Regions from separate parts of the Gracilibacillus pellucidus genome, predicted to be linked through region 1. Evidence: a T-box and tRNA genes for the amino acid it is inferred to sense, from the RefSeq annotation. Region 1 holds a T-box; the other holds one or more tRNA genes.
What was found. A T-box is a leader RNA that pairs with one kind of tRNA and senses whether it is charged. The one in region 1 lies ahead of argS (arginine--tRNA ligase), so its partner is inferred to be a tRNA-Arg.
Positions count from the first base shown of each region.

Region 2: it encodes a tRNA-Arg, which carries the amino acid that the T-box ahead of argS (arginine--tRNA ligase) is inferred to sense. The anticodon was not compared.

Region 1 covers NZ_JAWZSR010000001.1:636,550-640,960, reverse strand. The annotation lists gene SH601_RS03090 (alpha/beta hydrolase) at 1-240, opposite strand, end outside; gene argS (arginine--tRNA ligase) at 501-2,189, opposite strand; T-box leader at 2,234-2,448, opposite strand; gene SH601_RS03080 (RNHCP domain-containing protein) at 2,812-3,129, opposite strand; gene SH601_RS03075 (hypothetical protein) at 3,690-3,830, opposite strand; gene pyrE (orotate phosphoribosyltransferase) at 4,008-4,411, opposite strand, start outside.
Region 2 covers NZ_JAWZSR010000001.1:348,028-352,438, reverse strand. The annotation lists gene SH601_RS01615 (sugar-binding transcriptional regulator) at 1-760, opposite strand, end outside; gene SH601_RS01610 (glutaredoxin family protein) at 893-1,132, opposite strand; gene clpP (ATP-dependent Clp endopeptidase proteolytic subunit ClpP) at 1,355-1,951, opposite strand; tRNA gene SH601_RS01600 (tRNA-Arg) at 2,170-2,242, shown strand; gene SH601_RS01595 (HPr family phosphocarrier protein) at 2,318-2,572, opposite strand; gene whiA (DNA-binding protein WhiA) at 2,646-3,593, opposite strand; gene SH601_RS01585 (gluconeogenesis factor YvcK family protein) at 3,625-4,411, opposite strand, start outside.

The DNA.
Region 1 (4,411 bases):
ATTGTTACGCACCCATTGTACAGCTGATTTAACATCGTAAATTGCTTGTGTTGGTAAAAAATCCTTGTCCGCACCATTTCGATAGTCTACACATATGGCCATCATTCCTTTAGATGAAAAATACTTTGCTTGATGTTGAAATTGTGCTGGAGTTTTAGGGTCTTTTTTAAAGCTAGCACCATTAAAAAATAAAACAACTGCCTTTTCACTATGGTTGGATGTAGAATCAAAGATATACAACTTTACATTTCTATCGCCTACTACTTTCTAACTCTTTTCTATTACAGGATATTCAAATGTAATGGTTTTCATCATGATTCTCCTTCGAGCAAATTATTAATTTAAACAATACCATAATTACCAAAAATTATCTATATATACAAAAGAGAACCAAAAGGAAGCTATACAACCTCTTGATTCTCTCCTGCGTATGATAGAGATGTCGAACACTAGTTATATACCCTTATGCAATGTAAATAAACATTTTCTCGCAAAAAACTTCACATTTCAGACGGTGCTTCTATTCCTAATAAGTGTAAACCTTCATTTAGAACAATTTGAACTGCTTGAACAAGCTTCAATCTTACTTGCTGTTGATTATCATTTTTCAGTATCCGTACCGCACCATAATATTTATTAAAGGCTTTGGATAGTTGGAGAACATATTTTGCTATTTTTGATGGGTCATTCCGATCAAATGCCTGCTGAATGACATGAGGAAATTCCATTAATGATTTAATAATGGACCACGATAATTCATCCACACACGTTAATGTAGCATCATTATCATGATATGCTGCCTTGTGTAAAATAGATGAAGCACGTGCATGTGTATACTGAACATATGGACCTGTTTCACCTTCAAACTTCAGCATTTCTTCTAAAGAAAATTCAATATCGTTTAAACGATAGTTTTTTAAATCATGGAAAATGACAGCTCCTACTCCAACTTGACGCGCAACTTCTTCTTTAAATGCTAGTGATGGATTCTTATCCTGAATATTATTTGTCGCAAGTTCAATCGCATCATGCAGAACATCTTCTAATAACACTACTTTACCTTTACGAGTAGACATTTTTTTACCGTCTTTTAATATCATTCCAAATGGGACATGAGTAAGACCTTCATGCCATTCATAACCCATTTTCTCTATAACGTTAAAAAGTTGTTGGAAATGTAATGTCTGCTCGTTTCCTACGACATAAATGGATTTAGCAACTTGATATGTTTGCTGACGATAGATTGCTGCAGCTATATCACGAGTGGCATATAATGTTGTGCCATCCTTTTTCTTAATCAAACAAGGCGGGAGCTGCCCGTCTAACGGCACCACCTGTGCTCCTTCAGATTCTTGTAACAAATTCTGCTCTGTTAATAATTCAACTACTTTTTCCATTTTGTCATTATAAAACGCTTCTCCATGATAGGAATCAAACGGAACATGCAATAATTCATATATCTTCGAAAACTCTTTTATAGATTCATCACGGAACCATTTCCATAATTGCAATGCTTCCTCATCGCCATCCTCTAATTTTTTAAACCATTGTCGTCCTTGTTCATTTAATTCTTCATTTTTCTCTGCCTCTTCATGAAAACGAATATACAATGTAAACAGCTCTTTTATCGGATTCTTTCGTACTAATTGCTCATCGCCCCATAAATGGTATGCAGTGATTAGCTTACCAAATTGAGTACCCCAATCACCAAGATGGTTAATTCTAACTGGCTTATACCCACATTTTTCTGCAATAAGTGCTAATGAATTTCCGATTACCGTTGAGCGCAAATGTCCCATTGAAAAAGGTTTCGCAATATTCGGTGAGGAAAAATCTATCGTAATAACTTCTTGGCCACTAAGCTCTACATTTCCATAATTGGCTTGTTGAGAAATAATTTCTTCTAAAACTTGTGATGAGATATTCACTTTATTCAAAAACACATTTACATAACCATTTATAGCTTCTACTTTTTCAAATAAAGAAAGTGACTGCATGTTATTCGCAAGTTCTAGTGCGATTTGTTGCGGTGATTGACGATATATTTTAGCTAATTCAAAACATGGAAAAGCTATGTCCCCCATATGCGCATATTTCGGTTGCTCAATCATGCTACTTATTTGACTTTTGGTTACTTGTTGCTTCAATTGCTCATAAAGTATATCAGTAAATTGGTCTGTATAGTTCATGTTATCTTCCTCCCCAAAAAAATAACTCCCGTCTCTTTTCATCTGAAAGAGACGGGAGCATATCACCCGCGGTACCACTCAACTTGTTTTGTCAAAACCACTCTTTTTGTTAACGAGGTAGTTCCCCCGACTTCTCCTACTCACCATTCAAAGAAGTATCTCCAAAGTGCGCTTCGTTATTTGCTAAATGACCAGGCTCACACCCTCCCCGGCTCGCTTTACTTTCACAAACAACTACTCTCTTTGTCATTGATTTTTCCAATTATATTTTAACCTATTATACTCATTTTCGTTAGAATTTCAATACTTTTTTGTGAATTTTTTCAACTTGCTACAATATAAGCTATAGTTAACTTATAACTACACAGATAAGTTTATTGACGTTAGTTGAATACTTTTTGCAAATAAAAGCTTATCCTAATTTTTACTCTTAAGAGACATTAATATTTAACTAATTATTGTTCTGGAACTATTTAAAAGTAACATAGGAGACACTTACCGTATACCTATAGAACATCAACATACTGCCATGAATAATATGGTATCTATTTGAAGTCTTAAAAAGATTGCAAAAAAAGACGCCCTTCAGTAATAAAACCGATGGGCTGAGAATAATCTACTTTTAATAATAGGAAGTTGCAGTAATTAAACTTAGAATATTGTCTTCTTGAAGCGTATCACTAGCAACTTTATTTCGCTGCATTTTACTACACTTAATGCATTCATGAATTATTTGAAAACCTTTTTTTCCTGAATGCTCCAAACTAATTGGACGCATCATGCCTTTGCAATTGCTTAAACGATCACCCGGGTGATTATCTAAATGCTTTGAAAATAGACAATATGGACAGTGATTGCGAAAACTTCCATTTGTCAATGGTACTACATCGGCTCCACAATTTTCACATTGAAAAGCAGTGTTTTCTGTTAATCTACTCAACGTTATCTTCCTCCAAGACGAATTTTCATCTTTGGAGAAAGGGTTCTGTTAGTTTTCCTACTCTTAGTAGTTTCAGGCTTTTAAAGTGAATTTACAGATTCACCGCTTCGTTCTGCAAAGCGATTACTTCTAGTTCCTACTTCACAGGAGCATATTTCATCTCTTGATCCGGACCATGATTGACTTTATGAATTTGTATCAACCACTGTAAGACGGACTTCTCCATCTTCCACTAGTAAGTGTTCATCCTTAATCACTGACATTGGCAATCATCCCCTAAAAGATACGTTTAAGTTTAATTAATTGGCTCAAAAAACCACTCCAATTTTTATTTTACTTTAGATTATTCTCTTTATTTATTATACAATAAAATTTTCCAAAACAAACGTTTTTATCGAATTCTATTGTTTTTTTCCATATACTTCTCTATAGCATCCAAAATATAGTGAGTGAAAGTTACTTGCTAATAAAGCTAGCGATAAGATATTCACTCTATTCAAAAAACATTTACATCACCATTCAATACTTCTACCTTCTCAAATAAAGAAAGTGACTGCATGTTATTCACTAGTTCCATCACAATACGTTGCGGTGTACGTCATTTCCACTAGTAATCGATCTTCTTCATACCTCATCAATGTTTCTGTATTTTCATCCGTATCATCTGAGCTACAAGCAACCAAAGCAATACTGATCAACACCGCAAGACAAAGCATCCACCATTTTTTCGAAGTGTATTTAAAATAGGATGTGTGGTCAACATCCTTTTCATTCCTATTTTATACCTACTACTGCAATTGTATCTCACTAAACACTTGGCGTCGAACATCATCGAATTCCAATATTTCCTGCGGTTTCCCAGGAAATATTAAAGGAAATTAATTATTTCCTAATTCATCTCGCCATTCTAATAAATCTACTTTTTCTGCTTCTGTTATTTCCTCTTTTTCTACTAATGTTTCTGCTAAAATATCAAAGTTCGTAATTGTGGTAAAAGGAATATTAGCATCACTAAATTGGTTATTTGCTTTATTTAAGCCGTAACTAAAGATCGCTATAACACTTAATACTTCCGCTCCTACGTCTTGTAAAACAAGTGCACTATCAATCGATGAGCCACCAGTGGAGATTAAATCTTCAATAACGATGACTTTATCTCCTTTTTCCACCTTACCTTCTATCTGATTTCCTTTACCGTGACCTTTTGGCTTCGAACGCACGTATACCATCGGCAAGTCTAAATAATCTGCTAACCAAGCCGCATGTGGAATACCAGCTGTTG
Region 2 (4,411 bases), 290 kb from region 1:
AGGCTTTACGACGTTTTGCCATCGTATATGCATCCCCAATACTGTGCAGAACTATCTTCGTATCATGAATCATCTCCAAAATATCCTTAATCGCTGGCTCTTCGATGATGGAATGATACGTTTCTTCACTTAATGGATCCGGTACATACAACATACGATAATTACCATTTGCTTTCTTTGCCATTTGAGCGCAAATAGTATTAGCTTGATTCTCCACTCTTTCCCCTAGTCCACCTCTAGCAGGAAGGAAGGTACAATTCATAGCGTGCTCAATTGGCTTCATCTGATTCGCAACTTCTGCCATCGTCGTTCCACCAGTCACCGCTATCGTTTGATTAGAAGTTAATACGGAATGTAAAAATTTCACACTCGCTTTTCCCAGTTCCTGTTTAACGGAAGCTTGTGAGTCACTATTCCCTGCAACGATAATAACGTGATCTAATTGTAATTTATCCTTGATTTGAGATTCTAACACACGAAATTCAGAAATCTCATTCATGAAGGAGGCTAATTTCTCTACAATTGCTATCCCTTCATCTGTAAGACTCATTCCTTTAGAACTCACGTTAATAAATCCATGCTTGCTTAAAAATTCAATTTCCGTACGAACTTCTCGCTCCTTCAATTGAAGATGTTCAGCTAAGCTACGGCGTCCGATTAGTTGCATCACTTGTATGTAATGAAGTATTTTATATCTTTTTTGCATGATATCTAGTAAATCTGGGTACAATTTTGCTTGAATATCTAATAAATCCTTCAATCGGAAACGCTCCTTCATTTAATAGCGGGGAATATTTGTCCCTCCTAGTCGCTTTCCGTCCCACTCAGAACAAAAAAATAACTTCCTTAGTTATTGTACCAAATGGACTAGCATCTCTCAACTATTTTGTCATTAATTTTTCATTTTTAGATAGCTTTCGATCTTTTCCATGTCGATCATCCCCGCATCGACAATTGTATCTTCATGTTGAACGACTGGGATCATGAGATGATAGGCTTCAAACCATTCATTATTATTATAAATATTTACTTCTTCTAATTCAAACAAATAATCTTGCTGCAAGATCTCTAAAATTGTCTTTGCCTCGTCACAAAGACCGCAATTATCTTTTCCGTACAATATTAGTTTCATTCAGACAACCACCTTATATGTTACGTATTCTCGATACGTTCCTATTTTACATTATCGAGACAATTTTTTCATATAGAAAAGGAAATGCTGGACAATCGTTATCCTGCTAGCAATTTTTGATTTTTTATTACATAAAGTGAGACTTCAATCAGTGGGAGTTTTTCGGACGTTTACACCGTGAAACAAAAAAAGTGACGGAGTAATTCCGTCACTTTTTGGCTCTTAGTTTAAATCAGATGGTTTCTTTTCCATTACTTGATCGATTAAACCATATTCTTTTGCTTGTTCAGCAGTCATAAAGTTATCGCGATCTGTATCTTTTTCTACTACTTCTAATGGTTGACCACTGCGGTCTGCCATAATTTGATTTAGTTTTTTACGCATTTCAATAATACGGGTTGCATGAATTTCAATATCAGATGCTTGACCTTGCGTACCACCTAATGGTTGGTGAATCATCACTTCACTATTAGGTAACGCAAATCGTTTACCAGGTTCACCAGCTGTTAATAAGAATGCACCCATAGATGCTGCCATTCCGATACAAATAGTATTTACTTTTGGTTGAATAAATTGCATTGTATCATAAATAGCCATACCAGCAGTGATTGAACCCCCTGGAGAGTTAATGTATAAGGAAATATCTTTTTCTGGATCTTCTGCTGCTAAGAATAGCATTTGTGCTACAACAGTGTTTGCTACATTATCATCAATCGCACTTCCTAGCATAATAATTCTGTCTTTTAAAAGGCGAGAATAAATGTCATAAGCACGTTCGCCTCGATTTGTTTGTTCAATAACTGTAGGTATTAAGTTCATGAATAGTTCCTCCTTTTAACACTTGCTATTTTCTTCATGAATTGTAACTATGTCTATCTTAACTGAATGGTCAAAAAAGGTCAAAAGATTTGATTTACTATATTCATCCTACCCTTCCCTACTATAATTTAAACGTTTAGGAGCAAAAACACAAACTTTAGCGTATGTATTGAAATTATACGAGGGTTTCGCTATAATTATTCTTGTCGCTATTTAATGCGCCCGTAGCTCAGGGGATAGAGCATCGGTTTCCGGTACCGTGTGTCGGGGGTTCGAATCCCTCCGGGCGCGCTTTGATAACAGGTATACTCTAAAGAAAGAACTTCTTACATCCGTTAAGAAGTTCTTTCTTTGTCATAATAAACATTACTTCCCTTCGACAAAACCCACAAGTTCTTGCAATGCCTCCTCTTCATCTCCCCCGTCAACAATAAGTGTAATCCTCTGACCTTTCGATAAAGCTAAACTCATCAAGCCCATAATACTTTTCGCATTAATACGTTTACTACCTTTTTCTATAAAAACTTCTGAACTGAAACTATTAGCCTTTTGTACAAATTGTGCAGCTGGTCTCGCCTGCAATCCTGGGTCAACCGCAATAACGACTTCTTTTTCTAACATGATAACCCCTCCTCGTTTAGTAAGCGCTAACATAACCTTTTATATAAAAGGAGGGATTTCCCTCCTTTTATCACTACTTTACAGATACTACTTCACTTCTTAACTGTTCAGCAAATTGGTCAATTTTTTTCAATCGGTGATTAATACCTGACTTACTAATTTTTCCACCAGACACCATCTCACCTAACTCTTTTAATGAAACATCTTGATGCTCCATTCTTAATTGGGCAATTTCCTTTAATTTATCAGGCAATGCATCTAAGCCTACTGTTTTATCGATAAAACGAATATTCTCTACTTGTCGGAACGCAGCACCAATCGTCTTATTTAAGTTAGCCGTCTCACAATTAACAAGACGGTTAACAGAGTTTCTCATATCACGAACAATTCGCACATCTTCAAACTTAAGTAAAGCTTGGTGTGCACCAATATAATTTAAAAACTCGGTGATTTTTTCTGCTTCTTTAATATACGTAATAAACCCTTTTTTACGCTCTAAAATACGTGCGTGTAAATCATATTCATTCAACAAATTACAGATTGATTGATTATGTTCTTCGTGAAAATTATAGATTTCTAAATGATAAGATGACGTTTCTGGGTTATTCACAGAACCACCAGCTAAGAAAGCCCCTCGTAAATATGCTCTACGGCTCTCTTCTTCTTCTGTATATTTATTAGAGATAGTCCGAACGAATTGAAATGGCTCCATTAATATTTCCATATCTTGAAGCATTTCTTTCACACCTTCATTCATTCTTACGATATATACATTATTCTTTTTTAACTTCATCTTTTTACGAACTAATAATTCTACTGGAATATCATAACTTGATTTTATTAAGGTATAGATACGCCGAGCAATTGCTGCATTCTCTGTCTGTACATCTAGCGAATAGTGATTTCTTGAAAAAGAAATAGCTCCATTCATCCGGATTAGTGCGGCTAGTTCGGCTTGTTCGGAACGCGCATCACTCTCGACTTTCGTTAATTCTTTCTTTATATCAGCTGCAAACGACACCTTTCTCCCCCCTCTCTATCACCTCTATTCATTACAATAATGAATATAATACATTGGCTATTTTATCTTTATCATGTCGTAAAGAATGGTTTTGTTCTTTTACGATATCTTCTTCAATAATATCTAAATCCATTTGACGCAATTTTTCGATATCACTTTTAACTGGTTCTGCATTTTCTTCTGCATATACCATTTGGACATCTTTCGCAATTTCTTCGTTGTGTACGATAACGGTTTGAATGCATCCCGTTCCGATATGGTCCATAATCGCTTCTACATGGTCTGCAGCAGTATAGTGACTTGTTTCACCGGCTTGTGTCATTACATTACATACGTATACTACTTTAGCAGTTGTTTGACGTAAGGCAGCTTCTATTTGAGGGACAATTAAATTGGGTAATATACTTGTATATAAACTACCAGGTGCAATAACAACTAAATCGGCATCTTTAATTGCTGAAATCGCCTCTGGTAATGGAACGACTGGGTTAGGCTCTAAAAACACTCGCTTAATTCGTTTGTTTGCTTTAGGAATATTGGATTCACCTGCTACAATATCGCCATCTTCATATTCTGCATGAAGGGACATATTTTGATTAGCAATAGGATATATATTCCCTTTTACATTTAACACGCGAGAAATCTCTTTAATTCCATTATAAAAATCTCCAGTAACAGATGTCATTGCTGCTAATAGCAAGTTGCCCATCGAATGTCCGGATAGACCATTTCCTTTAGAAAAACGATGCTGAAACAAATCCATTAACATTGGCTCTACATCTGAAAGTGCTGCAATGACATTACGAATATCTCCTGGC